DNA from 4 places in the Corallincola spongiicola genome. Region 2 is predicted to be linked to each of the others. Evidence: predicted binding sites of a transcription regulator. Region 2 holds the regulator's gene; each other region holds the start of a gene.

Region 1 (7,934 bases), on a different contig from region 2:
AGCGACGTCGGATCTCCGCCACTGGCAGCGCTAGCAGTTGTGATAATGTTTGCAGTCCTAAGCCCGATAATCCTTGCTGCTGCAAAGGGGTAAAAGGCAAGCTCTCGACGGCAAGATCACCGAGACGTTTAGCTGTTTTTTTAGCATCAAGTGATGACCAGTTAGCGCCTGCCTGCGCCAAGGTGATCGCTGCCCGCGGTGTCTTAGCGATAGCGTACTGCCAACTAAGATCTTGGGTTAATAAGCTACGCTTTAACTGACCAAGATAACCCTCTACGCCGCCAAACAGACGCAACATACTGCCCACTTCCAGCAGTAAGCTGTGGGGCGGAAATAACAGAATGCGGGAAGCAAAATCCCCCGCCCATAGCGCCATGGCATGCAATGCTGTGGCTGACAATTGTGCAACATCGCCCTCAACCAGCTGATCTTCAGCTAATAAAGTGATGTCATCGGTCAATGCCAACAAGGTCGCCAGAGACATACCTGGCCGTACCCCCAACACCACAGCTTGCTGATTGCTCTGCAGTACCCGTTGCTGCCGATCCAACAAGACCACAACACCAGACGTCTCATGACTACGACAGCACCAATCAAGCGCTAAGCGGGGAAAATCTAACGCTAACCAGAGCATGCTTACGCCCGCCAAGGGCCGACAATGACACTGTCAGTCTCTGCTGCCGGTAAACTGAACTTGTCAGCCAGCGAAAGTGGAAAAGGCGATAACGGCCACCCACCACGACGTTTAAACAGCTCTACTAGCAACTGGCTATTACTATGACTTTCTAACCATAGACGGGTAGGCGCTGGCGAGCTGAGATCTCTGACCGCTTGCTGCCTGATCCATTGGGGACGAAAAAGAAACAACGGGGTTTGCCCACGCTCCGCCGCCAACTGTAAACGGCGCAACTGGGACGTTTGGGGCTGTTGAGCAGGATCGAGTAACCAGAGCAGCACCACACTACATGCCCCGGAGCTCAACGCTTGCTCTGCGCTCCAGAGCTGCGCCGACATATCTTCAACCCCAGCAATCACCAGTTGCTGCTCCACAGGCAAGCAAGCCTGCAGCAACCCTGGCGCATAAGGCACCATAGGCGGAGCGATCCACAACTGGAATTTGTCCACGGATGCCAGCGCTGCCATTGCCGGCAGCAGCAACTGTACTTCGCCGATGCCGAGTCGCGGCAACAGCAGCTCCGTTACTTCCTGACGTCGCCACCCACCATCGAGCGCCTTGTCTAAGACCGCATAACCAGTGGCGAGTGATTCACAAGACGAAACACGTGGCGCGGCGCCCTGCCATAGCAAGCCAGAGTCAAAAAGTGGATCCAATAATGGCATAATCACCTTAAAATATACTGTATATGCATACAGTATATTTTAAGGTGATTGATTCGGCAAATAGCTGCTGGCGGAGGAAAATTGATCTATTACAACTGCACTCATCATTTAAACCCATACAAAGTGAGCTGATTAACATTTATCCAAAATCCATATTTAATATATGGATTTATTGTCTACTATTTGTTCACTTACATATCTGTCGGATACAGATGTTGTTGCCCAACCATCACGGATGCCGAGACGGACAGCAGATCATGAAAAACGGACGAATAGCACTACAGACCACCTTCTTTGCCACGCTGATATTGCTTACCTGCAGCGCCCTCTTTAGCCTGGCTTACGCCGCCCCCAAAGCACAGATGCTGAAACCTTTTGCGTCGCTCAGTGACGAAAGCAAGCAGTGTGCTGCCTGCCATAAAGAGCAAAACCCCGCCCTGTACCAGCAATGGGGGCGATCTAAGCATTATGGTGCCAATATTGGATGTTTTGAGTGTCACCAAGCCGATCCCAATGATGCTGACGCCATCAAGCATGAAGGGTTTGATATTGCAGTGATTGTATCGCCAAAAGATTGCGGGCAGTGCCACAACAAGGAAGTCGAAGAGTTTGCCGCCAGTCATCATGCCAAAGCGGGACAGATCATTGGCTCACTGGATAACTTTCTCGCCGAGGCGGTGGAGGGACAGTTGAGCTTTAACGGCCAATCCCCCGCAGCAGTCAGCGGTTGTTGGCAATGTCACGGTGCCGAAGTCAAAGTATTAGCTAACGGCGACCTTGATCCAACCACCTGGCCCAACACAGGTATTGGCAGACTCAATCCTGATGGCTCAGTTGGTGCTTGTAGCGCCTGCCACCAGCGTCACGAGTTCTCCATGGTTCAGGCCCGTCGCCCTGAAGCCTGCGGAAAGTGTCACCTAGGGCCAGACCATCCGCAAAAAGAGATCTACGAAGAATCCAAGCACGGTATTAATTTCTTTGCCAACGTTGAGCATATGAATCTGGGTTCAGCGAAATGGATAGTTGGCGAAGATTATGATGCAGCCCCCACATGTGCCACTTGCCATATGTCAGCCACTCGCGAGCTACCTTTAACTCATGACGTCGGCGCTCGTATTAGTTGGACATTACGTCCTGCAATTTCGGAAAAAGTCGACGCGAAAGCGATTGCTCAAGGCAAGCAAGTGAAGCCTTGGGAAGAGCGCCGTGCTGATATGAAGAACGTGTGTAGTGCCTGCCACACCAGTGGCTGGATCGAGAACTTCTATACTCAGTTCGATAATTTAGTGGTGCTGTATAACGAGAAGTTCGCCCGTCCGGGTAAATCTATGATGGATCTGCTGACGAAGAATGAGATGTTAACCGAAGTCCAATTCGATGAAGAGATTGAGTGGACCTGGTTCTACCTCTGGCACCATGAAGGTCGCCGCGCTCGCCATGGTGCAGCAATGATGGCACCTGATTACGTGCAGTGGCACGGCATGTTTGAAGTGGCTGAACGCTTCTACGTTGAGATGGTACCTCAATACCTGGAAGTGGTAGAGAAAGCAGAGCATGCAGGCAAGAAAGAACAAGCAGCAGAAGCGCGAAAACTGCTCGACGAGATCTTATCCAGACCTGAACACGCTTGGTTCTCGGGTAAAGAGCCTGCAGATATCAAACAAAAGCGCCAAGAAGCACAGAAGGCTTTTAAACAGCGCTACCAAAGCGAGAGCAAATAAGTAGCACCTAGCATTGCGGATCAGCTTGAATGAAAGCTGATCCGCTTTTTACCTATCAGCAAGGATTTTTATGAACCAGCATAGAAAGCCCAGCCGATTATGGAAGCAAACCCGCAGCCGTTGGCTATTAGGGATCCCTATCGGTGGTTTCATCGCGTTGGTGTTAGGTGCTTTGGGCGTGGTGACCTTTCACGGTGTGATGGACTTCACCAACACGAATGAGTTCTGTTATGGCTGCCATATTGGCCGGGATACCATTGTCGAGGAGTATCAGGCCTCGGTACATTTCAACAATCGCTCAGGTGTCATTGCCACATGCGCCGATTGCCATGTGCCAAAACCCTTTGTCGACAAAATGATTGTCAAAGTCAAAGCCACCGCTGATATCTACTATCAGTTGATGGAAACTGTCACCCTAGAGAATTTTGAACAGGAGCGATTACGCTTAGCCGAGCACGTTTGGCGAGATATGACGGCCAGCAACAGCCGTGAATGCCGCAGTTGTCATACACCTGAAAGATGGGATAGCGAGGCCCAACCGATCCGCGTCAGAACCAATCACCAAAAGATGCTTAGCCAAAATATGAATTGTATCGATTGCCATCAAGGAGTGGCTCATAAACGGCCGGTAATTGAGTAGAAATCAGCGCAGCTGATACACCATAGCGCAACAAAAGGGGTCGATAACGACCCCTTTTGATTTTTGCAAAGCTAGTCCTGATGAAGCTTCTTAACCATCACCAGAGCGGCATCATAGTCAGGGTGTTCACTCACCTCTTTGACCAGCTCCTGATACTGTAGCTTGCCATCCTTATCAATAATTAAGATAGCACGCGCCAGCAAACCCCTATCCTTGATCAACAAACCGTACTGCTCACCAAAGTTGCGCCATACCGCATCGGACAGCACAGGCATTTTGTCGACATTTTCCACTTCACAAAAACGCTTCTGAGCGAATGGCAGGTCCGTAGACAGAGTGATTAAAATCACATCTGCCGGCAGCTTCGCCACCTCACTGTTAAAACGTTTGGTTTGCAAAGAACAAACACCGGTATCAATGCTCGGCACCACAGATAACAGCACAGTTTTGCCCTGGTAGTCACTCAGCAAGATCGGTGCAAACTTGCTATCTACGACTTTAAATTCTGGTGCAGGCTGCCCAACTTCCACACCGGAGCCTAACAGCACCAATGGCTGGCCACCTGCGGTGACCAAGCCCTCACGCTCAGTCAGCTCTGCCCAGGCAGAAAAAGATAAACAGACCGTCAGTATCATAAAGGGAAGTCGAAGCATTGTTTCTCTCTCAGTTAGTTAATTCTTGGCTTGTCTGCATACGCTAGCATAAGTAAACAGATCAATGGCAAGCATAACTAAATCCGCTAAACAGCTGAGTGGCAAGTTGTTGCGACAGCTATTAGGAGAGGGTTACGTAACAAAACGATCGCCGCTTATCACACAAAGTACTGGTGCCTAGAGGAGGTAAACTTGCAGCGGAATTGGTCGCAGGCTTGCCCTGCCCCCAGATAACTTTGAGGAATACACCAAGCGCTTGAATGAAGCAACTAAGCCATTGGTGAAGATAGATTTGCAGCACAAGCTCAGAGCAAAGCCGCTAGCGGCCTTACTCTTTTTTATCGGTTTAATCTATTTAGATTTAACAAATAATCACTAACATCAAGGCAACAACACCGCAAATAACAGCGGCAATATTAGCCAACGGGTAGCGCTTTTCTTCAGGGGTCAAATGGAAAAAAGTCATACATCACCTCTTACGTCAAACCACAAGAGGCATCCATGCAATGAAATAGATCGGCCTGTCCTTACCGTTCTGAACATAACGGCGCTTGCCGATCAGAATTTTATATTAACAAGCTTTTAACGTTCAGTGCCGCGAAGCGGATCACGGCATAACCACTAAATTTTTAGAGCCCTCACCAGCTATTAAGTTCCTGCTACACCGCACTCAACCATTAACCAGATAGTGGGTAGCCACCGCGGCTGCATAGCCAAGTAAGATTGCCCATGACCAACGCAGATGCCCTAAGAAACTATAATGGCCTTTCCCAATGCCCATTAACGCTACACCAGCAGCAGAGCCTATCGACATCACACTACCACCGATCCCCGCGCACAGGGTGATCAGTAGCCATTGGAAATCATTCATTTCAGGGTTCATCTGCAGGATCGCAAACATCACAGGAATATTGTCAATCACAGCAGAGATCAGGCCAGCAACAACATTGGCTGTGCCAGCGCCATAGCCGAGATAAAGTGCGTCAGAAACCCAAGCCAGATAACCGATGAAGCTAAGTGCCCCCAAACAATACATCACCCCAAAAAAGAACATTAAAGTGTCCCATTCCGCCTCAGGTAACTCTGAGAACAGGTTATGCTCACGATCGGGGTCTGATAGTGGCAGGCGGCGACTACGTAGAAATATGGCCAGCATCAAAATTGACAACCCGGTCATCATTCCTAGATAGGGCGGTAGCCCCAACAGCTGTTCAAAAACCACAGCCAGTACGATGGTGACAAGGAACAAACCACAATACATCCTGCCATGGCGTTTCAACACCACCTTCTCTCTGCTGATGGCGGGGGCGCCGCAAGGCAAAAACAGCGTCAAAATCACCGCTGGCAACAGGAAGCTCACCAGTGAGGGCAAAAAGATCTGCAAAAAACCAACAAACTCAATCTTGCCAGCCTGCCAAACCATTAAGGTGGTGATATCTCCAAACGGAGAAAATGCGCCGCCCGCATTGCAGGCAACAACAGTATTAATGCAGCCCAAAGAGGTAAACTTAGGTGAATCTTTTCCCACCGCTATCACCACGGAGCCGATCACCAAGGCCGTCGTTAAATTATCGGCCAGTGCCGACATAAAGAACGCAATACTACCGGTTAGCCAAAATAGACCTTTATAGCCATAACCTCGACTCACTAACCCACTTTTCAGTAGTTCGAACAGTCCACGCCCTTCAATCTGCTTGATATAGATTAGCGCCACCATAAGAAATAGAAAGAGTTCGGCAAATTCATCAAGGTTATTCGTTACCGCCAAACGGATCTCTGCATGGGGAACATCATGCTGATATGCGATCACGGCAGCTAACATCCACAACAATCCCGCACTGAAGATCATCGGCTTGCTTTTACTGATGCCAGTTTGCTGTTCAAAGAACACCAATAGATAGGCAGTGAAAAAGATCAACAACATCAGTAAGGCCAAAGGGCCGGACATCATGCTGTCCGCACCAACAAACGCAGAAAAATCACTGGCAAGAACAACACCAGCAAGCAAAACCATCACCGCACCTAACCAGCGCCAATAACGAAACATGTCGGGCTCCAAACAGTGTTAAATCTTTAGGTTACTGCCTCATAAAGCTAAGTACTTACTATTCCTGTAGGACCTATTAAAGCTATACCCAAGAGTTACAAAGCGATCGGTGTCTAATTATTTTACAGGACATATATATATAAGTTTTTGTTGTAACCCACCAGGGTGATTTTTAAGCAAAAATCTATCTGGCAAACATATTGCTTTGCTATCAATGACAGCGATGCATATGCCGTGTTATGCCGTCGCTAAAACACCAAGCTGTATATGGAAATTTGCAATATTATTAAGGAATCACACGATGAAAACCGCAAAGCAACTCCTAAAAGTGAGTGCTGTTGTTGCTTCTTTAGCTGTATCAGGGATGGCATCAGCTTCACTTACGACCTTTCAAACATTTACTGGTAATTATGGCGTATCGTCCGATGGTTGGGGCGGTACGAGCCAATCCGGCACTATTTCAGCCTCTGTCCCTGCAGGCGCTACAGTAGTTGCCGCATATCTCTATTCAGCAATGTATAGCTCCCCCACTGCAATGGCGGATGTCAAATTTGGTGACACAACCATCAACAACTGGGATCAAGAGTACGTTAATCCCATTCCACCATCACTGCCTAATTATTTCCGTACCGGTCGCAAAGATGTGACGGCACTGGTTAAACCGACAATCGATGGTGGCCCAGGCGGCGTTTATGACTTTAGCCTTCAGGAATCCGATAGCAGAACAGACGGTGAAGCATTGATCGTTGTTTATGAGATGGCGGGACTAGAGCTATCAACAGTTGCGATCTTGGATGGTGGCGCAGCACTAGACGGAGATACTACTCAGGTGAATTTCTCTGATCCGGTAGATACCACAGATCCCGCATTCTTTGCTGAAATGCGGCTCGGCATCAGCTTTAGCTGTTGTAACCAGAAGTCTAATGTCGATGTTAATGGTCAACTATTAACCAACAACGCAGGTAACTGGGATGATGGTGAAGTACAAGATAACGGCTCATTAATCACCATGGGTGGTTATGATGACGATCTGCTTAACCCTAATGATTATGGTGAAGATGACGAACGCTATAACTTAGTACCGTTCATTAACGATGGTGATTCCAATATTACCGTCGATACAGATAATCCATCCAATGATGACAACATCTTTGTTGCCTTATTCCACGTAAAAGGTGAAGCAACATTTACCCAAGATGTACCTGCGCCAGCACCATTAGCGCTATTGGGGTTATCACTGTGTGGTTTATTTGCACGTAGTCGCCGTAAGTAATTGCTGCGCTAAAACTGAGAGCGGCGGGGATCTTTCCCGCCGTTTTTTATTCTAGAATGTTAGTTCGGTTAAGCGTAAAGGAATTACAGATGAGCCGTTTACTACTAACGATGGCACGTGTAACAGTGCTCAGTGTAGGCCTGTGCAGTCTTGTTATTGCAGCCCCTATCAATCTGACAGAAACTAAATCTCAGCAATATTTGGAGCAGGCTTTTACCGGCGCCAATGAAATGGGGATGGTTGATTTAGGAACAGGCAA
Region 2 (7,934 bases):
AGCACCGCTAACGAAGAATGAACAACGGTTTCAGTGGTTGCCCTACTTATCCCTTCTGAAGTAGGCACTGCATCATATCCCTTGAAAACCGCTATCCAGGTCACTACCAGCGCAAACGCTGCGCTCTTGATAATTCCATTGCCAATGTCTTCCCGCCATTCAACGGAAGAGTTCATCACCGACCAAAATGTACCACTATCAACTCCCAGCCACTCGACACCAACAAGGTAGCCGCCAAAAATACCCACGCTACTAAACATCAATGCCAATAACGGCATGCTAATGATGCCAGACCAAAAGCGAGGAGCGACGATCCGCTTCAACGGGTCGACAGCCATCATCTCCAAACTAGAGAGCTGCTCAGTGGCTTTCATTAAACCGATTTCAGCGGTCATGGCCGAACCCGCTCTGCCGGCAAACAGCAGTGCGGTAACCACTGGGCCAAGTTCCCTTAAAAGGGCCAAAGCAACCATAGGTCCAATGCTGGCTTCTGCACTGTAGTCCACCAATACATTATAGGCTTGCAATCCCAGTACCATGCCAATAAACAGCCCTGATACTAAGACAATCAACATCGACAAAACGCCGGTGATATAAATCTGCTTAATCAGCAGTGGAAAACCACGGCGTATAGAAAAACGCCCGAATAGCACAGCGGTCAACAATAAAGTAGCCCTGCCTGCGCCCGCCAAACTATCCAATACGCCGACGCCTAAGAGACGAATTCTCTCAATCACTTCGGATCAACTCCCTTAAGATCCTCTGCAAAACTATTCGCAGGAAAATGAAATGGCACAGGACCATCATGGGCACCATCTAAAAACTGGCGTACCAGCGGCGACTCTGATTGTCGAATCCGTTCTGGTGTGCCCTGACCAATCACCTTTTGGTCAGCAATAATATAAACGTAGTCGGCGATACTCATCACTTCCGGCACGTCATGGGTTACCACAATGGACGTCATATTTAATGCACTATTAAGTGACCGGATTAACTTAACCAATATTCCCAGAGAAATTGGATCCTGACCAGCAAACGGTTCATCGTACATGATCAGGTCAGGATCTAATGCAATTGCCCGAGCGAGTGCGGCTCGGCGCGCCATGCCTCCAGAGAGCTCACTTGGCATTAAATCCCTAGCCCCTCTTAACCCCACGGCTTCAAGCTTCATTAATACGATAGAACGAATCAACTCTTCTGGTAGGGCAGTGTGTTCGCGAATAGGAAACGCCACATTGTCAAAAACGTCCTGCTCGGTAAACAAAGCGCCGCTTTGAAAAAGCATGCTCATCCGCTTCCGAGCCTCATAAAGCTGGTGTCGGCTCATGCTTGGAATGTCGTCACCGTCGAACAACACCTCACCTTTAGTCGGTGTTAGTTGGCCACCAATCAGACGCAAGAGGGTCGTTTTGCCGATACCGCTAGGCCCCATAATGGCAACCACTTTGCCACGGGGAATGGTCAAATTCAGATCTTTATAGATAAATCTCTGGCCACGACGAAATGTAAGATTGCGTATATCAACAACGTTTTCAGTTGCCATGCTCCATAACCTCTACCGACTCTCGGGGCCAGTTGGCCGCATTGTCCCTTTAGCGGGCCGCTGATTGTATCCTTTTTACGTCTCGCGACCAAATCGAAAACTATTCAAAAAACTGTTTCTGATTATTGCTATGTTCGACATATCATTAAAAAAATGTCACTCTCTGCCACCAAAATGGCGCTTTCCTTGCATCTTTTATCAACGGTCAAAGATTAAAACCTTATGCTAATTCCGGCTCTCATTGTCATAGTTTCCCTCATAGTGCTGGTTTGGAGCGCAGACAAATTTGTCTATGGCGCAGCCGGGCTGGCTCGAAACCTTGGAATATCCCCCCTTGTCATTGGCTTAACTGTTGTCGCTTTCGGCTCTTCTGCGCCAGAAATGCTCGTGGCGGCATCCGCCTCCCTGAATGGCAACCCCGACACGGCGGTGGGTAACGCATTAGGTTCCAACATTACTAATATAGCCATGGTATTGGGAATTACCGCCTTAGTACGCCCGTTGAAAGTATCCTCGGCCACTCTCAAACGTGAGTTCCCGCTCTTGCTGCTAATTACGTTTGGTGTCAGTGCGATGTTTCTCGATCTCAACCTCAGCATCATTGATGGTTGTTTGTTAGTTGCCGGTCTGATTGCATTTACTGGTTTGATGATGCGTATATCGATGCAGGAAGCCAAGGCTGGAGATCCCCTGATTACGGAGGCTGAAGCAGAGATCCCAAGCGATCTTCCCACAGCCAAAGCCGTCTTGTGGCTGGCCATTGGACTTCTACTGTTATTAGGCAGCAGTGAGCTTCTCGTCACAAACGCGGTTGAACTGGCCCACTATTTTGGTGTCAGTGATCTAGTCATTGGCTTAACGATCATCGCCATTGGCACCAGTTTGCCGGAGTTAGCCGCCAGTGTGGCCGGCGCCCTGCGAAATGAAGGCGATTTGGCACTGGGTAATATTATCGGTTCAAACATCTTCAATTTGTTTGCTGTACTTGCCATGCCAGCGCTATTGGCGCCAGGTAAAATAGACGAGCAAGCCTTGTATCGCGATATACCGATAATGATTGGGGTAACGGTGTTGCTGTTCATTTTTTGTTATGGCTGGCGTGGTAAACGGATATTGGCCAAATGGGAAGGCGGCCTATTAGCTGCCTGCTTTATCGGTTACCAGATCCTTTTATTCAGTAACTTACGCTAAGCTTGGCTATAGCGCACCAAAGAAGCATGTTGAGAGAAGTGATGACAGAAACCGTTCAGACACTTTATGGCCATGTTAAAGCCGACATCTTGGCAAAAGCAGCGCGAATTCGACTACTGATTTGCGATGTTGACGGCGTATTCTCCGATGGCCGAATTTATCTTGGCAACGATGGCGAAGAACTAAAAGCTTTCCACACTCGAGATGGGTATGGCATTAAAGCCCTGCAATCCTCAGACGTCGCGGTTGCCGTCATCACAGGTAGACAATCGAATATCGTTGAACAGCGCATGACCGCTTTGGGTGTTGCTCATATTTTCCAAGGCCAAGATAACAAAGTGCAAGCATTCTCCAGCCTTCTTACCACGACCAACTTAACGCCAGAGCAGTGCGCTTATATTGGCGATGATCTGGTTGATGCCCCGGTGATGCAACAGGTCGGACTCGCCATCAGCGTGCAAGATGCTCACCCCATGCTCCATCGCTTTAGCCACTATCAAACCGTGATCCCGGGTGGGCGAGGAGCAGTGAGAGAGGTGTGCGATCTAATTTTGCAAGCACAAGACAAATTAGAGACAAGCCAAGGTTTGAGCATATGAACCGGGTTATTCTTTTTACCGTCATACTGTTTGGGGCTGCCATCGGGCTCTACTACTATCAGAGTTTGCTAAAGTCCGAGATCGATATTAATGCGAACAATCAAGGACAACAGCGGCCTGACTATACGGCCAAAACACTGCGCAGCAGGATTTACAACCAAGAGGGTCAGCTAGAGAATCAAATCTGGGCCAGCAACATGAAGTATTACACTGGTTCGATGACTCTTACGCAATTTGATGCGCCCAAGTTAGTCGTCTACCCAAGCGGTAAGCGTTCTGGTTGGACCTTAAACGCAAGCCATGGTGAATTAGAGCAAAACAACCTACTGCGTTTATCAGAAGATGTTGTGATCACCATGCTAACAGCACAGAATCAAACCAATACCTTACTGACAGATTATGTTGACATAGACCTGACAACCAATGATGTCAGCAGTGATCAACCAGTCACAGTAAAAGGGCCTGGCTACCGACTCGATGGAGTTGGATTAAAGGGCAACGTCGAACAAGAGCACATCGAAGTGCTAAATGATGTAAAAGCGACCTATGAACCTGAAAAATAGATTCACCTTCAGCTTAGTCGGCTTATTGCTGACCACATCGGCTTCCCTAGGCGCCGTTGAAAGTGACTTTAATAAAGAAGTCCGCGTGGATGCAAAACGCCAAAGTATCGATATTCAAAAAGGCATTATCTCCTTCTTTGACGACGTCACGGTAAATCAAGGCACATTACAGATCTTTGCCGACACTTTGCAGGTTGAGCAATCCGCAGGCGCAGGAAAAGAGGTGCTCATCGCTGTCGGTAAACCAGCGAAGTTCAGTCAGGTCTTGGAAAATGGCCAAAAAATGCATGCCGAAGCTGCAGAGATCCGTTACCGATTAGCAGATAACACTATCCAATTAACTGGCGCAGCGGTACTGACGCAGCAAGACAGCGTAGTGAAAGGCGAAACTATTCATTACGATATCGCCAAACAAAAAATGGTCGCAGAAAGTGGCACAGATAAAGATGATCGCGTGACAACCATTTTTCTCCCCGAACAGCTGCAACAACAGCTCGGCGAAAATAAGGAATAAACCATGGCGACATTGAAAGCCAGTCAATTAGCCAAGAGCTACAAAGATAGACAAGTAGTTAAGAATGTCTCTTTAGCGCTGAATGATGGCCAAATAGTTGGCTTATTGGGACCGAATGGGGCAGGTAAAACAACCACCTTCTATATGGTAGTTGGACTGGTACCCAACGATAAAGGGCGCATCACGATTGACGATGAAGATGTGACCCTTTCACCCATGCATATCAGAGCACGCAAGGGGATCGGTTACCTGCCACAGGAGTCCTCCATTTTTCGTAAGCTCAGTGTCGCTGACAACATCATGGCAGTACTGCAAACCCGTCCAGAGTTAAGCCGGTTACAGCGCACGGAAACCTTGGAACATCTGCTAGAAGAGTTTAGCATCACTCACATAAGAGATAGCTTAGGTATGTCACTGTCAGGTGGTGAACGCCGTCGAGTAGAGATAGCCAGAGCGCTGGCTGTGGAACCTAGGTTCGTGCTGCTGGATGAGCCTTTCGCTGGCGTAGACCCTATCTCAGTCACAGATATAAAAAAGATTATTCAACACCTTAGAGACCGTGGTCTCGGTGTATTGATCACTGATCATAACGTGCGAGAAACACTCGATGTGTGCGAATATGCTTATATCGTTAGCCACGGAGAGTTAATCGCCGAAGGAAAACCGGAACAAGTGTTAGCCGACCAAAAGGTACGAGACGTATATCTCGGGGAACAATTCCGGCTATAGTGTAAGTAACCAGCGTTGATACATCGGGCTCTTTTGAGTGCCGATTAACGATGACAGCAACAGCATTATTTTAAATGTCACGGAAGTAGATGAAACCGTCATTACAGTTACGTTTAGGTCAGCAACTCACCATGACGCCGCAATTGCAGCAAGCAATCCGGCTATTGCAATTGTCGACGCTCGACCTTCAGCAAGAGATCCAAGAAGCGCTGGATAATAATCCGCTACTCGAGCAAAACGAAGCGGAAGAAACCAGTGAGCAAGTTAATGGTGAAAGCCATACCGCGACTGACAAGCTGGAACAAACCACGGCTAATGCTGAAAATAATCAGTCGGAAGAGCGCGAAGATGCAGCCATGGAAACATCTGAGGCGCTCAACCAACAACAAATCAATGAAGAACTGCCTACCGATACAACCTGGGATGACCACCTTTCAGCAGCGCCCGTTTCAGGTTCCTCGTTCAGTGATGACGCCGACTTTACCTATCAAGGCGAAACCACAGAGTCGTTGCAAGATCATCTGGAATGGCAGATGCAATTAACCCCGTTCACAGATGTCGACAGAGCCATTGCGACATCGATAATCGATGGGATTGATGAATCGGGTTACCTGACGGTCACCGCCGACGATATTCTTACTTCTTTAGGGCAGGAAGATATCGAACTTGATGAAGTAGAAGCGGTCATTAAGCGAGTACAACTGTTCGATCCCATTGGCGTAGGTGCCCGCACATTGCAGGAGTGTCTGCTGGTACAACTCAATCAGTTTGCCAAAGAGACACCTTGGCTAAAAGAGTGCCGCCAGGTTATTGGCCAGTATATTGACCTGCTAGCCAGCCGGGATTATCGCCAATTGATGCGCAAGACCAAACTGAAAGAAGACCAGCTCCGTGAAGTTCTGCGGGTGATCCAATCGTTGAATCCGCGTCCCGGCAGCGCAGTGATCAGCGGTGATGAGCAATATGTGATCCCCGATGTGTCGGTAATGAAAAAAGCTGGACGTTGGGTGGTTGAGCTAAACCCCGACTCGGTACCCAAGCTGAAAGTGAATCAGCAATACGCAGCGATGAGCCGGACGGTAAAGAACACCACTGACAGTCAATATATACGCTCCCACCTGCAGGAAGCGAAGTGGTTTATCAAAAGTCTGGAAAGTCGTAACGACACCCTACTCAAGGTCGCCAACTGTATTGTACAGTTCCAACGCGACTTCTTTGAGTACGGCGATGAAGCGATGAAGCCAATGGTACTCAATGATATTGCCTTAGCGGTTGATATGCACGAGTCCACCATCTCTCGAGTAACCACACAAAAATATATGCATACCCCGCGGGGTATTTTCGAACTCAAGTATTTCTTCTCCAGTCATGTCAGTACTGAAAGTGGCGGAGAATGTTCTTCAACGGCAATTAGAGCGTTAATCAAGAAACTTGTGGCGGCAGAAATCCCTAATAAGCCTTTGTCAGATAGCAAGATTGCTGACCTACTGGCAGATCAGGGAATTCAGGTAGCGCGGAGAACCATTGCGAAGTATCGGGAATCCTTGTCTATTCCACCGTCAAATCAGCGAAAAAGCTTGCTATAGCAGGCAATAAAACTAAATAAGGATGAGGTCTATGCAAATCAATCTTACCGGCCATCATGTAGAAGTAACAGACTCTCTGCGAGAGTATGTCGACGGAAAATTTAGTAAATTAGAGCGCCACTTTGACCACATCAACAATGTCCACGTGATCCTCAATGTTGAGAAATTAACCCAAAAAGCCGAAGCCACACTGCACCTAAATGGTGGAGAGATCTTTGCGAATGCAGAGCATCGTGATATGTATGCAGCTATTGACTCGTTGATCGATAAACTCGATCGGCAAGTAATAAAACACAAAGAAAAGCTAAACGCTCACTAGAGATGTCTATGGATATATCATCCATACTTAGCCTGGACTGCACCCGAAGTGCAGTCCATGGTTCAAGTAAGAAACGAATATTAGAAATGGCCAGTGAATTGGCAGCCAAACACTTGCCAGAACATGGCCACAAAGCCATTTTCGAAAGTATTCTAGAACGTGAAAAGAAAGGCAGTACCGGTATAGGTAACGGCATTGCCATTCCCCACGGTAGGATCACTAACGCCAATAAAGCAGTCGCCGTGTTATTGCAGTGCGATGAGCCTATCGCCTTTGATGCAATTGATAACAAACCGGTGGATCTGATTTTCGCCCTCTTGGTTCCAGAACAGAGTTGTCAGGAACATCTGAAGACCTTGTCGGCTATCGCCGCCAAACTGTCAGATAAACAAGTCCTCAAACAGCTCCGCTGTGCCGCTAACGATCAACAATTATACGAAATCATCACCGATTCATGACCAGCACTGACGTGGCCGCAAAACCCAAACTAACAATTGTCAGTGGCCGCTCAGGCTCAGGCAAAAGTGTTGCGCTTCGCGTACTGGAGGATTTAGGTCACTACTGTGTCGACAACCTGCCGGTAGCCATGCTACCGACACTGGTTGCTCAGGTAAGTGGACACTATAGCGATATCGCCGTCAGCATTGACGTCAGAAACCTGCCCGAAGATCCACATACGCTGGAAACAATTCTCGACCTTTTATGTCAGCAATGCCGCTGTACGGTTCTGTTTATGGACGCGCAGCAAAGTGCATTGATCCAGCGCTTTAGCGAAACTCGACGGCTTCACCCACTCTCCAAACATGGTGTATCTCTGGAGCAAGCGATTGAAGCAGAGCAGCGCTTACTTGAACCGCTTATCTCCCGTGCCGATCTTCAGATAGACAGCT
Region 3 (7,934 bases), on a different contig from region 2:
TAACCGCTATCCGGAAGGGGTGCGTTTAGACTATTTTCTGTTGGATCGATTAGCTTATCGCGGAGAGGACGATGAGGTTCATCTGCAATTAGGCCGGTATAAAAACCAACATGGCCTCTATCGGGACAGTCGTGACGTGCCTGCGGCACAACCGAGCATATTTTTACCTCAGTCTATCTACTGGGATATGTACCGCGATCAAACTTTAAATACCGATGGCTTGTCCCTGCTTGGTTTTCATCAACTCGAAGCGGGAAGTTTCGAATGGCAGTTCAGTGGTGGTGCCACAGATATTCACGATGATATGGAAAAGTGGGTGCTTGGTTCTGAGTCAAGCGGTAAATATCAGGAAGACTGGGTGGTGCAGGGCTCCGGCTATTTCACTACCGCTGACGGAGCTTGGACGGCTGGGCTGAGTGTCCTCCGCTCCAATCTTGATTTTCATGCGGACGATGGTTCGCAAGCATTTTCCGGACAAACCTACGTTTGGGAGTCAATCGCGTCGCTACGTTATAGTGCAGCGACTTGGGAAGCGACCTTTGAGTATATTGACGATCAATTCAAGCTTTATGGTCTCTACTATCCGGGGTTTCGCGACCGTTCTCACAGTGATGGTTACTATCTGCAGTTGCGCTATTTCCTCACCCCTGAGTTGACCTTGTTGGGGCGTTACGATGCGAAATACTTAAACAAAGATGATCGTGATGGCAGTGACTTTGAGCAAGCCACTGGTGCGCCGAGTTATTTTATGTACAGCAAGGATTGGACTGTCGGGCTAACCTATGAGGTAGCTGAAGATTGGTTGGTGCGCGGTGAGTATCACTATGTAGATGGCTCTGCCTGGCTACCGCCTCATCTCTACCCTGATGTGGTTACCCATGATCAGAAATATTGGAATCTGTTTGCTATACAGGTTTCCTATAGCTTTTAACTGTGTCGACTAGGAAGAGTATGCAACGTCGATTCATCAGTATTCGCTGGCAGTTCTCTGTCGGTCTCGTTTTTTTACTTACGGTGTTGGTGGTTAGCCTGCACCTGTTATCTATTTCTCGTATGGAAGATCAGCTGGAAACTCAGTTGGTCAATTCAAATATCGCGCAGCAAAAGACTTTTCTGACATTGTCCGAGATGATGGGTGATCGGCTGATCGAATTTAGCGACATTGTGCTTGGAGAACCTGATCTGGATATGTTGAGTACAGATCAGGGTAAACAGCTGCTACTGCAGGCCGTTGACGACTATTGGGCGGCCAATCAGTTGATTTGGCGTCTAGAGTCCGCTTGGTTGTTTGGCGCTAACCGTGAGCAATGGGGAAGCTGGGGCGATGTCTCGCAGCCCCCTCCTTGGATCTGGCTAGAAGAGATTATGGTGAAAGTTGACTATGTCTCTCGCATCGGTTGTGCTCAGCGCTGCGTCTATTACATCGGCGTACCAGTGAATTTAGGCAAGCAAGGCATTGGTGCGCTGGTGGTGTCTTTGTCACTGATGGATCTGGTGATCGCCCTGCGTCACTCACACCGGATTGACGTTGCCATCGTCACTCAGCGACAAGCAACTGCGCAGGATCAGCTCCCCTATTTGAATGGTTGGAATGTCGGTATATCTTCACTTTCTTCGAAGGATCGCTTTCTGCCCATACTGGAAGAGACTGCGGCAAAGGTACCATTAGATAGGTTGTTTGAGGGCGGTATTACTGCTGTCGCAGAAGATAATATTCGGCTGTCTGCGGTCAAAATCAGTGACAAGGTGGCGCATCTAAATGATGGCTATCTTATCCTGATTGACGATATTTCTGAGCAGAAAGCGGAGATTGAACGTTTTCGCGATAACAGCGTACTGCTTTCTGCCATGGTGATGTTGGGTGGTTTGCTGCTGGGCTTGATCCCTATTTCACATGTCGTGGCCAGAACCAACGTGCTGGCAAAGATGATGCCGATGGTTGCCGAGCAAAAGTTTGAACAGGTGCGGGCGTTACTGACTCGCCGGCTTAGGCTTTATCGTGATGAATTTACAGTATTAGAAAGTGCCGCTGAAACCCTTAACGAACAACTTGAAAGCCTTGGGCACAAAGTAGAAAAACGAACTCATCAGCTTGAACGGATGGCGATGTACGATGAGCTCACTGGGTTACCTAATCGACACTTACTGTTGCAAACGCTGCGAGACGACGTACTCAATATCGGCACTGATTATCAACAGTTAGCTGTGGTGCTTATTGATCTCGATGAGTTCAAACGGATCAATGACACTTTGGGTCATGATGCCGGGGATGAGCTGTTGAAAGATATCGCTCAACGCCTGCAGCGCTTTGAGCACCTCGCTCGTGAGACCGTGTTTTTGGGTCGTTTTGGTGATGATGAATTCACCCTGCTGCTTAAACTGCAAGACGATGAGCAGCTGACTCGCCAGTTACAACAGATCCGAGAGGTAATAAGAGAGCCGGTTAATTTACGTAACGAGACGCTGGTGATTAACGGCAGCTTAGGCATTGCATTGGCTGATTCCGGGCAGCTAACGGCTGAGGAGTTAATGCGCCAGGCTGATACCGCGCTTTATCAAGCCAAGTCGAATGGTAAGAACCAATATCGCTTTTTTGATCCGGTCATGGCTGCAGATGCTTATAAGCGTTTGGCGATGGAGTCGGAGCTGCGACGTGCTGTACAAGAGAAAGAGTTTTGCCTGTTTTTGCAGCCACAAATTGCCTTGACCGGTCGAAAGTTGGTGGGTTTTGAAGCCTTGATCCGTTGGCGTCATCCAGAAAAAGGTCTGGTATTTCCCGATGAGTTTATTCCGCAACTGGAGAACAGTGAGCATATTGTCGCTGTGGGTTATTGGACCATCGAGCACAGTATGGCGATCCTGCAACAGCTAAAACTGCAGGGACTTCCCGATATTAAGATCGCTATCAATTTAACCTCGCATCAGTTTGATGATGAAAAATTGGGGGCCTTTATTTCAGATAACCTGGCCAGATATGGTTTGAAAGAAGCGCAGATTGAACTGGAACTGACTGAAAATACCTTGATTGGGGATATCGATAAAGTGCTGACCCAGATGCAGGAGCTGAGAAAGCGCGGGGTCTCCCTGGCGATTGATGACTTCGGTACGGGCTACTCTTCACTAGAGTATTTGCGTCGCTTACCAGTAAACATTCTGAAGATTGATCGCTCTTTTGTGATGGATCTGGACAACGATGAAACGGATCGGCAATTAGTACAAACTATTTTGGCGATGGCGAAAAATATGCATATGGATGTCGTGGCAGAGGGGATTGAGAAACATAGTCATATCGACTTTCTGGCGGAAAGAGGCTGCGGCTATGGGCAGGGCTACTTTATATGTCGGCCAATCGATGAGTTGCAGTTGATGATCGCAATTGATAAGCATCTGATCGACGGCCGTTGGCTTGGCTGATTGCGCGTCGTTATGGTTTTAGGAGATGTCATTGTCGTTAGTGGGGTTCTCTGTTTCTTCTGTTGTTTCTGTGCTAACTGGCGCTTCTGATCCATGTGCTTGCTCTATTTGAGCTTGTTGCTGCTCACGCACTTTTCTTTTTTCCGCTTGCCGCAATAGGTACAAGGTGTCACTTCCTAGTCGTTTACTGACGTGGGGCGGCAAATCATCCAAAAGATAATCCCCTTTCTGCTCGACCACTAGCTTGAGGTATTTGGGGATTGATAGCCCTCCAACCTTGGTGATCCTTATCTGTTCTGATAAGTGGCGCATTACCCTGTTTACTGCCGCGTTGGTAAATGCAAGCAAGGCTTTATCGTTGCGGTCGCCTGTTCTGTGGGCATACTCAATAAACTCTTTAAGATGGCGAACATGGATCAAGCGACGCATGTTGGCTGGATCCCACAAGCTAAACTCCATCTTGGGATTTAGGCGCTGATATTCGTCTATTTCGTTGTCGCCAAGGTAGGGAAAGCAGTGAACTTCAAAGCCCCAATCAGTAAACAGTTGATAGACCGCCAAGCGGGGCTTGTGTAGTTGTCTGGTGGCAGGATCTGTGAGTAGCTCTGAATTCCAATGTCGACGATTTAAAATATGCTTAAGGGCATGATCAAAGCCCTGTTTGAACATGCCGTCTAGATCTGCCGCTGCCGAGGCAATCTTTTGGAAAAGGGGAGGTACATCTCCCCAGGTCGCTTTGTATTTTTGTTGCGTGATCTGCTTTAGTGTCAGACCCTGAGGAGTCGATTTAGCCGTTGGCGACAATGGTTTGTTTCTCATCATGAACCTAGTCTGCCAAATATAGCGCTGTCATCTGCACTTGGCTATTGTCTGGGCCACTCAATCAGGCCGCAATTCTTCGACGTCGCATGCGCATATCTTTAATCACAAATGCTGGACGAGTTTGTTTCAGGTAACGAATTTGCTCTTCGGTCATATCGCCGACAGGTAGCTGCAATACGCGGCTGGTCAGCTTCGGACGTGCCCATTGATGAAGTGCGAAACCTTTATAGGCATCGGTTTCTTTCTCATCCGGTGCTGGATTCCGCAGCAGTACATGCGCTTCGAGTAGAGCTCTTACCGCCGGCTCATGGTCTGGTAGCGTAATGGTGCTGCGACGTTGAATAAAAAACTCTCGCAGGATAGCTCGCTCTTGGTGATCTAACATTGTCACTTTTTCGTCGATCGCTTGCTTCATCTCTTGGCGACGTCGGCGGTTGAGCACCCAAGAAAAACTTTCCGAGGCGGTCTCGCAGATGAAAATTGCTGACACCAGAAAGAAAGCGATCCCCAACATGGGAGAGATCTCTTGGATAATTTCGGTCAACCCAAAACGCTCGATGATACGTGCTGGGCTAAACAACATTAAGGCGCATAGTGCCCAGATCCAAACCAATAGCTTTCTTGGTTGTAGTATTTGATTCCAGCTTAGTTGCGACATGATATTCAATTCCGTCAAAGTGATGACACTCTTCTGGATAAGCAAGCTTCGTGCCCAAAAAATTAGTTAATTAACTGCTAAGTAAGATCATGCTCCCGAATTGACAGATAGTGCTTGAGCTAGATAAAGATTATTATCTATAGTCTGTTTAAGATTAATAGCTTGCGTATGGCAGGCAGCAATTGAGGCGGGCCGTCGGTGTCGCATAGTACAAAATCCTTGCCCGAACATGGCCATCTCACTGCGTGTCACGAATGTGACCTATTAGTCAATCTTCCCCATGAACGGGTTGGCTATCGTCTTAAGTGTCCCTGCTGTGGTTATGTGATAGTTGACACTCGCTATGATGCCTTAGGCAAAACCCTTGCCGCTTCCCTCGCTGCGCTTTTGTTATTTATTCCTGCCAATCTGCTGCCTATTATGGCGATCAATATTGGCGACATGGGGCAGAGTACAACCGTATTGCAAGGCGCCAAATTGATGTGGCAAGCGGAGTATTTCTGGGTTGCCTTTATGGTGGTGCTCACCGCTTTTATTGTGCCGCTGTTGGAGTTGAGTTTGTTGTTAAGCATTACTGTGCTGGCGAAACTGCGACGAGGTATGGGATTTGTGGTCAGCGCAGTCAAGGTTTATCAGAAGATCCGCAGTTGGGGCATGTTGGAAGTGTATATGTTCGGCATTTTGGTTTCGATTGTGAAACTGGTCGATCTGGCTGATTTAGTGGTCAACGGTGGGCTTTACTGCTTCGGTGGCTTGCTGTTTTGTTCAACCTACGCTGCCGCGAGTTTTGATCCACATGAAGTATGGGAGATCGTTGATGAAACCAAACACTGATCCAGAAACGCCAGCGGCCAGTGGAAGGGCTATTCATCGTGGATTGGTGTTGTGTCACGATTGTCATAAATTGAATCGCTGGGATATCAAACAAGCTTACGCAACGCAGCGTTGTGGTCGCTGCGGGGCCAAGATGCATCCTCGCAAACCTAATTCTTTAGCGCGTACCTGGGCTTTGTCTATCACCGCAGCGCTGTGTCTGATACCTGCCAACATTCTGCCTATTATGACCATTATCAGTTTCGGCAAGGGGCAGTCAGACACCATCATGTCCGGTGTTATCGCTTTGATCCATTATGAGATGTACCCCATCGCGTTAGTGGTGTTTATCGCTTCGGTGGCGGTGCCCGTGATGAAGTTGTTGGGGATCTGGATACTTTGCTTGTCGGTGCAGTTTGGCTGGAATAGCAGCCCTCGGCAGCGAACCGTGTTGTATCGGATGGTTGAATTTATTGGCAAATGGTCGATGTTAGACGTGTTTGTTATCGCCATTCTAGTTGCATTAGTTAATTTAGGGGCGCTGGCGACGATTGAAGCTGGCCATGGCGCTACCGCATTTTGTTTGGCGGTGGTGATTACAATTTTTGCGGCTGAAAGTTTTGACAGCCGATTGATTTGGGATCAGGAAGAGAATCGCAATGAGTGACGTTGAAAGTAATAACGACCAAAGCAATTCCGACGATATCGCCGAAGCGTTAGTTGAGAAGCGGAAAGGTATCCCTATGGTCTGGCTGTTGCCACTATTGGCGTTGGCCATTGGCGGTTGGTTGGTCTACAAAAGTATTACCGAAGCTAAGCTGCCAGTTAATATTGCTTTTGATACGGGTGAAGGGATTGTCAAAGGTAAAACCGAAGTCCGCTACAAAGGCTTTACTATCGGCGTGGTCGATGACCTGATTATGAACAAGACGCTTGATGGTGTGACCGCTGTGGTTCTGTTTGAGCGCGATGCCGAGCGCGCCCTTCGCGAGGGCACCCAGTTTTGGTTGGTTAAGCCTGAGGTGACTTTGGCCGGCGTGTCTGGTCTCGATACTCTGTTGTCTGGCAACTACATTGCCGTCGATTTGGGTGATAGTAATGGTAAGCCAGCAAAAGATTTCGTAGCCTTGCCGAAAGCGCCGCCGATGGACGATAACACGCCGGGTCTGCATATCACTCTCTATTCGGAAACACTCGATTCTCTTGCTATAGGTTCACCGCTGTTATATCGCCAGTTGCAAGTCGGTTCAGTTACCGATTACAAGTTGGAAGAAGATGGTTCTAAGGTCAGCGTCAAAGTCCATGTTGAACCGGAATACGAAAAGCTGGTGACGAAGAAAACCCGCTTCTGGAATATCTCCGGCGTCGATATTCAGGGAGGGCTAGACGGCTTTTCTGTGGATGTCGGTTCTCTAGCAACCATCGTTGCTGGTGGTATCGCGTTTGGTGATGCTTCCGGCACTGGCGACGCCAGTGCCGCTGAAGATGGCGATACATTCAGCCTTTTCAAAAATTTCTCTGAAGCTGAAACGGGGATCTCCGTTAAGGTCCATTTTGAAGATGCCAGCGGTATTATCGAAGATAAAACCAAGGTTAAGTTCAAAGGACATAATATTGGTATCGTGGAGGATCTTCAGTTTAACGAGGATCTACGTGGTGCCACAGCAGTCTTGAACCTAGACCCCATGGCCGAGCGCGCCTTGATGTCCGACACACGGTTTTGGGTGGTTCGCCCGACGTTAACCGCCGGCGCTGTAGAAGGGATGGATGCGTTACTCTCGGGGCCATATATTTCTGTCGCTCCAGCCTTAACTGGTGAAGCGACCCGTGAATTTGTTGGCTTGGACGATGCGCCACCGATCAGTTGGGATGTGCCGGGGCTGCACCTAATTCTGAACTCACCCTCAGCCGCTTCTTTAGAACGTGGCAATCCTATCTTTTATAAGCGTGTCGAAGTGGGAACAGTGCAGAGTGTCGACCTGCAGGACGATGGTAAACAGGTCAATGTAACTATCTATATACACGAAAATTATCAACATCTGGTGAATGATAAGACCCGCTTTTGGCATGCCGGCGGGGTGGATATTGAAGGCAAGCTAAGTGGCATTAAGATCCGCACCTATTCTCTTGTTTCGATGCTTTCTGGTGGTCTTGCTTTTGATACGCCGCCAACGAAAGAAGCCCCTAAGGCGGTGCGTAATGGTCACGAATTTAGTTTATTTGAGAG
Region 4 (7,934 bases), on a different contig from region 2:
ACGATCCCATTTACATATCTGCTTGCCCATGCAAAAAGCTCTCTTGTGCGTAGTCGCACTGTTCAACTGAGTTAAGTTAAGCACACTCTTCTATCATCGAGCGCAGATAACGGCAAAAGATGGCGCTTGCTAAGCAGTACACCTAGCACGCTTAACTGCAAAAATAGATATCAAAACGATGAGTCTTGGTCGTGATCTGCGCGTCTGACTTGCGCTCACACAAAGGGGGCGCATAGTCAGGACGCTTCACCACGACCCGTTTTGTGGCCAGCGCCAGCGCCGGGGCGAGCAATAGATCCGCATCTTCATCGGGGCCAAGCATGGCCTGAAACAGACGCATCTCTTTCTTCACCTGAGCCGATTTTTTGCGGTGGGGGTACATGGGATCCAGATAGATAACCTCTGGCGCATCACCCTGCCAGTCGCTCATGCGATCCACCGCCGAACCGGGTAACAAACGCATACGCTGACCGATCCAAGGGCCGATCTCAGCATCCAATTGTGCTCGCATTAAACCATCTTGAAGCAATGCCGCCGCCACCGGCGAACGCTCTAACATGGTGACCTGACAACCGATCGACGCCAATACGAACGCATCGCGCCCTAACCCTGCGGTAGCATCTAATACCGAGGGGGTGGCTTGCCCACGGGCACCGACCGCTTTCGCTACGGCCTCACCGCGCCCGCCACCGTGTAAACGGCGATGCCGTGCTGCACCGTCGGTAAAATCGACACTCACAGCACCCAATTTCTTGTCTCCGAGATCTTTCAAGCTCAAGCGCTCGGCATCCAGATACAGTAGCAAGCCTGAATCAGGCTGTTTGCGCATCGGCACAAACCCCCACTGCGACACCAGCTGCTGCAGGTGATCACGACGCTCCGGGGTGTCGCTGTGTATCGGTAAGGGCATTAAATTATCCATTGCAGGATCAAAGGTACCAAAATGGGCGCAAGTATGGCGCTGATGGTAGCAGATAATACCAGTGCCAGTGCACTGTAGGCGCCCTGCTCGCCCCCCTCTTGCACGATACGAGCCGTACCTAAGGCGTGACACGCCGTTCCCATCGCAATGCCTCGGGACTTAGGCTCACGGATCCCCATCAAGTTAAGCAAAGGGATACCCGCAATCGCTCCCAACAAGCCGGTAACAATCACAGCTAACGCACCTAACGATGGCTCGCCCTGCATCTGTTCGACAATCATTACCGCAATCGGTGTGGTCACCGACTTTGGCGCTAACGAAATAGCAATTTCTGCCTCGGCACCCACCAAGATGGCTAACACCACGGTACTGGTCAGCGCGAAAATTGTCGCCAACGCCACCACCAGCAGTACGCCCGGTAACTCACGCTTGATCTGCTTTATCTGTTTATACAAGGGCACACCAAGAGCCACCACCGACGGGGCTAACAGATCACTTAACCAATGCCCTCCCGCTTGATAGTCAACATAGGGGATACCCAACCCCAGCAGCAGACAAACCAGCACCAACAGAGTGATTAACACCGGATTCAATAGTGGATGTTCGATCCGACGCTGCAGATGTACCGCAGCCAGATAAACCATAATGGTGAGCACAAAATAGAACAGCGGCATCATTAAATCGCTCATTGACGACGCTCCAACGCCTGAAACAACCAACCCGCTAAGGCCATAATCAGCACGGTACCAAGTAAGCAGGTAAGCAAGATCGCCACCAGACTGTTTGCCAGCAACTCAAGATTATCAATTAAGCCAACCCCGATAGGTACAAATAGCAAAGCCATCCAACGGATCAGGAAGTTCGCTCCGGCCTCAACCCAATGCAATTTCACCAGCCCCAAGCTTAATAACAAGGCTAAAAAGATCATGCCGACAATGCTGCCGGGGAGCACACCGCCAGAATATTTTGCCGCCAACTGGCCGACAAAAAGGCAGAGAAGTAGGATCAAAACACTACTCACGTAGCTTGCGATATGACGACAAAGGGAAGGAAACGTCACAACAGACTCCCATTAAAGTGTGATCTGCATTATATTTTCACCCTCCCCTGGCAGCAAACCTTTGCTGCCCATCTTGCTAAGAAAGTGGCTAAGAAAACTGAGGTACTATGAAAATCTGTTTGTTTAGCGCCAAAAAATACGACCGTGAGTTTTTTGACCTGCGTAATAGTGAATTCGGTTTTGAGCTGGAATATTTTGATATTCACCTGAATCCTAAGACGGCCACCCTCGCCCAACATGCCTTCGCCGTCTGCGCCTTTGTTAACGACAATCTGGACCAGGAAACCCTGGAAGTACTGGCAAGTCAGGGTATCAAACTACTATTGATGCGCTGCGCTGGCTTCAATAATGTTGATCTGGACGCGGCCAGACGCCTCGGTATGCGCGTGGCTCGAGTGCCAGCTTACTCTCCAGAAGCGGTCGCCGAACACGCCATCGCTCTCATCATGACCCTTAATCGACGTATTCACAAAGCTTACCAGCGCACCCGCGATGCCAATTTCTCCCTCGAAGGCTTAACCGGCTTTAACATGCATGGCCGCACGGCGGGTGTAGTGGGCACAGGTAAAATTGGCTTGGCTGCCGCACGTATTCTGAAAGGCTTTGGCTGCGACCTGCTTGGCTTTGACCCCTATCCCAACCCGGAGTTTGAAGCCCTCGGTGGGCGTTATGTCGAGCTGCCAGAGCTAATTTCCCAGAGTCAGGTGATCACTCTGCACTGTCCACTCACGCCGGAAAATCAACATCTATTCGATGCCACCGCATTCCAACAGATGATGCCCGGCACCGTGTTAGTCAACACCAGTCGCGGAGGACTGGTCGATTCAGTGGCAGCAATCGACGCATTAAAGCAGAGCAAACTCGGCGGCTTGGCGTTGGACGTTTACGAGAATGAACAGGATCTGTTCTTTGAAGATCTATCTGACGAAGTGATCCAGGATGACGTCTTCCGCCGCCTGTCCGCCTGCCACAATGTGATTTTCACTGGCCATCAGGCATTCCTTACCAGCGAGGCGCTAACAGCGATTGCTGAAACCTCCCTCGACAATGCGAAAACGTTTCTCGAAGGTCGCGCTAATGGCAACGAGATCGCTGGCGAAGCGCCAGATCATCACTAATTTGGTCGGTTAATCATAGCTTTGTTTTGTTCCCCTCTCGAATGAGAGGGGAGATCCACAAGCGCTAGCTGTCAGCTTCAAACATCACCGGTGAACGGGACACAGTAGACCACACGTTCATTCCCTGCATAAACAGACTCACGCCGAAGCAAACACCAATCAGCCATGCAATGCCACTCGCCCCAGAGAGCACAATTGCCACGCCAAGCAGCATACTTAATGCACCTTTGACTTTTTTGGTGGTCGCTGCAGACAGATCATTTTGCGCTGCACGCCAGCTCAGCACGCCGATAAAGACAAAAAATGCACCCAACATGAAGGCGGCCAATCCCAGAGTCAGTTTTGGCATCAAGATCAGCAATACGCCGACAATCAAATAGCCCCAATAAAGAAAACCGGAGATGGTTTGATAGCCCGCTTGTTTCATCCGTTTACTGACCGCAATCCCCATAACGCCAGTCAAAGTAATCGCAATACCAACAATAATCGCTGCCGCGATCCCTACGGCAAACGGCAGAATAATCGCCAGCCCCCCTAACACCATCATGGCTACCGCCATGAGTCTTGCTATCGTGCGAGCCTGCTCTGTCATTGGCGCTAATCCAGCCATGGTAAATTCCTTAGCTTGTGAAATTTCAATATTTATTAATCAATACGTTAGCGCCTTCGTCACAGTAAGCAAGCACTGTTAATCAACGCTGACATTTTTTCTGCTGCCGGTACCCGAAACTCAACGCTATGATCTAGCCAAAAGACAACAACACTTAAGGTTTGCTAAAAAGGGCCTCTAGCGAACTGGTGACAGTGAACCCAATGACTATAACTGGTCGACAACTTCGTAAGGACACGTTTATGGCAACTGAAATCATGGTCTCTGGCTTAATCAATATTGAGACCACACTGGCTATCGATGGTTTCCCCTTGAACTACTTTCCGGTCACTTATGCCTTCGATCGCATTAATACGACGGTCTCAGGAGTGGGATATAACGTTGCCAAAGCGTTACATACACTGGGGCACCCAGTGGAAATGGTTTCGATGATTGGCAACGACGTCAACGCCCCCATCGTCGAGACAGAGCTCAAACAGTTAGGCATTAGCCACCACGGTGTATGTCGCACACTGGTGCAAACCCCAACATCGGTGATCCTGTATGCCCCCGACGGCCAACGCCAAATCCATGTGGATCTAAAGCAGATCCAAGAGACTGAGTTTGATAGCCAGCTATTCGATGAAAAGCTGCGCCGATGCCAGTTAGCTGTGATGTGTAACATCAACTACAACCGCGCCCTGCTCGCAGAGGTGAAAGCCAGTGGTAGGCCCATCGCCACCGATGTCCATGTGCTGGCGGATCCTGATGACGACTACAATCGAGATTTTATGGCAGCCGCCGATATCCTTTTCCTTAGCGACGAAGGCTTGCACGGCCGCGAGCCAGCGGCCTTTATTGGTGAGCTCTATCAACGCTACCACAACCAAATTATTGTCATGGGGCGTGGCCGCGAAGGTGCGTTGATGTTTGTGGCTGAAGACAGTCAGTTCTACCATGCACCCGCCATCACGACCCGACCAATCATCAATACTGTCGGTGCCGGTGATGCGCTATTTTCAGCGTTTGTACATGGCTGGCTGAGCCTAGGCAATCCCTATCAGGCACTGCAACAAGCGGTGCGCTTTGCGTCTTGGAAGATTGGCGAGAAAGGAGCGGCAGAAGGTTTTCTTAACGCCAAACAGCTGGATGAACTGAGTCAGACGACTCGTTAACTATTGTCATTGCAAAGTAATAGGGCGCAGCTGCGCCCTATAGACTGCCACCCTGATCGCTCTGTTAGATCTGCGCTACCGCACTGTCGCCCCAACCAATCAACTGGCCATTTTTGAACACTAGCGGCGTGCATTCATCTTTGCTGGTGATACCATCTTTTTGCTGGCGCTGAGTGCGGTAATATAACAAGCGATAGTTGTCATCGCCCTTCACCAGCTTCTCATCAAAATCAGCGGTACCCATGGTTATCTGCGCTTGATCCAGCGCCACACCCACTTCCATTTTTTCCAATTTCTGGCGGTTCATCCGCTCCCGATCTTCCCAGTCAGAACTCCAGCTGGTGCGATCACCGTCACCGCCAATGGCGATAACACAGCCGGTTAATGTCAATGGTAATGCCAATGCAAGTAGCAAGCAGGTCTTCTTCATACAACTATCCCTTAGTAGGTTTAACTATTCCAGACTGTAGACTGCAAGGGGTAAGCCAGAAGTATAACAGATTGATTTTTATGAACTATTCAATGAAGAAGTAGAGATTTGAATTTAGATTGTGATGGTATAGACCACTATATTGTCTAATTGACCAACTTATTGTTAGTAAGTTGATGCAAATAAAAAGCGCCTCGACGTCAGATTATCGAAGCGCTCATTACTCACCTTTATATCGCGACACAAAGGCTATACCACTTATTTGGCGTGGCGACGACCAGCAAAGCCCAGCAAACCTAAACCTAGCAGTGCTAGCGTTGCAGGCACAGGAACGGCTGCTTGATTAAATGTGAAGTCGTCCATCGCAAAGTGAGTACCAGATCCGGATAGCTGACCATTCTGCACACCACCAAAAGAACGGAACTTTAATTCATCAATACCAAAAAAGTTGAAATCAAACCATGTGGGACCAAATGTATCGACTTCCACAATCGATTGATATTGCTGCACACCCGCTAACAAGCCCGTCACCTCGATGTTCAAGCCATCGTTCCAGGCAGCAGTGAGGTAACTACCATTAAAATCAAAGACGCCGTCTGCAACCGAGACATCATTTGCAAAGCCGTTTAAAGCAACATATTCACCAGACACAGTACCGGTCTTATAACCACTCTGCGTATAGCTCGGGGTATGCAAAATGTAGAAATCAGAACTCCAGTTCAGGCCACCATAATTGGTTCCTGAAAGCTCAGTGAACCCAGTATCAGTCGTGAGATCATCGAAAGATAAAACACCCGCTTGCGCCGTGACGGACATCGATGCGGCTAAACCCGCAATTAACATCAATTTTTTCATTTACTTCTTCCCCATGCTTTCATTTTTTATTAGAAATTTTGTTTGAAACAGGACCTTTAGCAAAACACGAGCCAATATCAATAACCACTTGAATACGAATAATAATCAATGCATTAGCATCAGAAAATAGTACAAGTCTGTTAAATTATTCGACGCCACAGCAGTAGTGGACTGTTTTAAAATGCTATAGCTGCTCTCTAAACCCACTCGCTTTGACTTCAGACAAACCATTTCCGTGCTTTGACCATAAAATCAACGTCATGTGCATATAAAGTAGGCAAATTATGGGTATTTCTGGACAGCTCGTGGGCACTTCGATAGACACCGAGCAAGGATTACTGACACTCAGCGCATTTCTCGGCCGAGGTAAATCAGCCTACTCCTATTTAGCCACCAACAACGGCTGCAATTACGTGGTTAAAATGATGCACGACGAACCGTGTCCCTATTATGATTTTGGCAATCAAAACAAAGTCACGGTTGAACTGAATGCCTATCACACCCTAGACCGCCTGGGCATACCCGTACCTAAGTTACTCAGTCACGATGAACAGCGTGGATTTTTGGTCAAGTCATACATTGAAGGCGTATTAGCAAACGACCTTATTGCAGATGGCAATGTCGAAACAGTGTTGCCACAGCTCTATCAGATCTCAAAAATCGCCCAACATGCAGGCCTGAATCTGGACTACTTTCCAGCCAATTTTGTCTGCGCCGACAACCAGCTATTCTACGTCGATTATGAGCACAACCCTTATGATTCTGCCTGGGATCTGCACAATTGGGGGATCTATTACTGGGCAAATAGCGCGGGTATGGCTGACTACCAACGCACCGGCGATATTCTGAACTTAAATCAAACGTTGGATTCAGGCATTCCCATCAAAGCACCGCTGCAAAGTCGAGTGAACAGTTGGCAGCAACGCTATCAACACGGCTAGCGTGACATCGCAGCATCAGTTCACATCAGACAACACGCCGATTTTCTAACGAGCACAGTCTAAATCTAGTGGAAGCTCGATAAGCGACTTGATTCATTAATGAATTTATCAAATTCATGGTTTTTCATAGAGAATATCGTCTATCCTTAAAGCCAGAAAAAATGCGCTGATTCATAAAGTTAGCCACCGTCTTGCAGCATCAGCTCATGGCTAGAATCATCATGATGGGATGTTAAACAACATTTCCGAAATAGACCTCACCATTATCATCTGGGTAATGACATTTAGACGTAATTTGAGATTCAATATGAACAAAGTACACGGAACATTGCACTGGAAACTTTGTATAGTAGGACTCTTGCTAGCTACGGGATGCGACAATAAACAAGCCCCTCCTCCCCCACCGAAACCCAGTGTCATCGTGGTTGAAGCCAGTGTTGAATCCATTACACCTAACAGTGAGTTTGTTGGTCGTACCCAAGCCAATGAAGACACCACCATCAACGCTCGTGTCTCTGGGCTACTGCTACGAAGAGTGTTTCAAGAAGGTGCCGATGTCGCCAAAGGTGATCTGCTGTTTGAAATTGACCCTGACACTTACGCCACCGAAGTTGCTCAAGCGGAGGCTCGGTTACAGCAAGCCGTTGCGGCAAAAAAGGTTGCCTTCAGCAATTACAATCGCGGCACTGAGATCTTCGCTGCTGGCGTCATCAGTGCCAAAGAGATGGATGAACTGACCGGCTACAAGCTAGATACCGAAGCGGAAGTTTCACGGGCCAAAGCGGCATTAAAAGCCGCTAAGCTCAATCTCAGTTATACCAAAATTGTCGCGCCGATCAGTGGC

What was found. The regulator sigma-54, encoded in region 2, starts transcription at its own class of promoters, with help from an activator protein. The targets are predictions, from matches to a motif close to GTTGGCACGNNNNTNGNNT.
Region 1: the regulator sigma-54 is predicted to act here: its motif matches at 6,590-6,608, upstream of EXY25_RS10390 (PEP-CTERM sorting domain-containing protein).
Region 3: the regulator sigma-54 is predicted to act here: its motif matches at 4,934-4,952, upstream of EXY25_RS07875 (superinfection exclusion B family protein).
Region 4: the regulator sigma-54 is predicted to act here: its motif matches at 6,207-6,225, upstream of EXY25_RS10660 (PEP-CTERM sorting domain-containing protein).

What each region holds. Positions count from the first base shown of each region.
Region 1 is NZ_SHLY01000003.1:2,164-10,097, reverse strand. It holds gene EXY25_RS10420 (Y-family DNA polymerase) at 1-634, opposite strand, end outside; gene imuA (translesion DNA synthesis-associated protein ImuA) at 637-1,341, opposite strand; gene EXY25_RS10410 (multiheme c-type cytochrome) at 1,599-3,062, shown strand; gene EXY25_RS10405 (NapC/NirT family cytochrome c) at 3,133-3,702, shown strand; gene tpx (thiol peroxidase) at 3,774-4,355, opposite strand; gene nhaD (sodium:proton antiporter NhaD) at 5,026-6,402, opposite strand; gene EXY25_RS10390 (PEP-CTERM sorting domain-containing protein) at 6,704-7,675, shown strand; gene EXY25_RS10385 (tetratricopeptide repeat protein) at 7,765-7,934, shown strand, end outside.
Region 2 is NZ_SHLY01000004.1:236,475-244,408, forward strand. It holds gene mlaE (lipid asymmetry maintenance ABC transporter permease subunit MlaE) at 1-737, opposite strand, end outside; gene mlaF (phospholipid ABC transporter ATP-binding protein MlaF) at 734-1,543, opposite strand; gene EXY25_RS13250 (calcium/sodium antiporter) at 1,766-2,734, shown strand; gene kdsC (3-deoxy-manno-octulosonate-8-phosphatase KdsC) at 2,776-3,333, shown strand; gene lptC (LPS export ABC transporter periplasmic protein LptC) at 3,330-3,896, shown strand; gene lptA (lipopolysaccharide transport periplasmic protein LptA) at 3,880-4,410, shown strand; gene lptB (LPS export ABC transporter ATP-binding protein) at 4,414-5,139, shown strand; gene EXY25_RS13275 (RNA polymerase factor sigma-54) at 5,229-6,725, shown strand; gene hpf (ribosome hibernation promoting factor) at 6,757-7,044, shown strand; gene ptsN (PTS IIA-like nitrogen regulatory protein PtsN) at 7,053-7,502, shown strand; gene rapZ (RNase adapter RapZ) at 7,499-7,934, shown strand, end outside.
Region 3 is NZ_SHLY01000002.1:473,310-481,243, forward strand. It holds gene EXY25_RS07860 (porin family protein) at 1-931, shown strand, start outside; gene EXY25_RS07865 (putative bifunctional diguanylate cyclase/phosphodiesterase) at 952-3,414, shown strand; gene EXY25_RS07870 (hypothetical protein) at 3,433-4,236, opposite strand; gene EXY25_RS07875 (superinfection exclusion B family protein) at 4,298-4,894, opposite strand; gene EXY25_RS07880 (paraquat-inducible protein A) at 5,093-5,728, shown strand; gene EXY25_RS07885 (paraquat-inducible protein A) at 5,712-6,374, shown strand; gene EXY25_RS07890 (MlaD family protein) at 6,367-7,934, shown strand, end outside.
Region 4 is NZ_SHLY01000003.1:65,019-72,952, reverse strand. It holds gene EXY25_RS10695 (class I SAM-dependent methyltransferase) at 152-910, opposite strand; gene EXY25_RS10690 (LrgB family protein) at 910-1,611, opposite strand; gene EXY25_RS10685 (CidA/LrgA family protein) at 1,608-1,982, opposite strand; gene EXY25_RS10680 (2-hydroxyacid dehydrogenase) at 2,090-3,100, shown strand; gene EXY25_RS10675 (DUF308 domain-containing protein) at 3,165-3,710, opposite strand; gene EXY25_RS10670 (carbohydrate kinase family protein) at 3,953-4,864, shown strand; gene EXY25_RS10665 (DUF3192 domain-containing protein) at 4,929-5,294, opposite strand; gene EXY25_RS10660 (PEP-CTERM sorting domain-containing protein) at 5,553-6,149, opposite strand; gene EXY25_RS10655 (BUD32 family EKC/KEOPS complex subunit) at 6,434-7,090, shown strand; gene EXY25_RS10650 (efflux RND transporter periplasmic adaptor subunit) at 7,398-7,934, shown strand, end outside.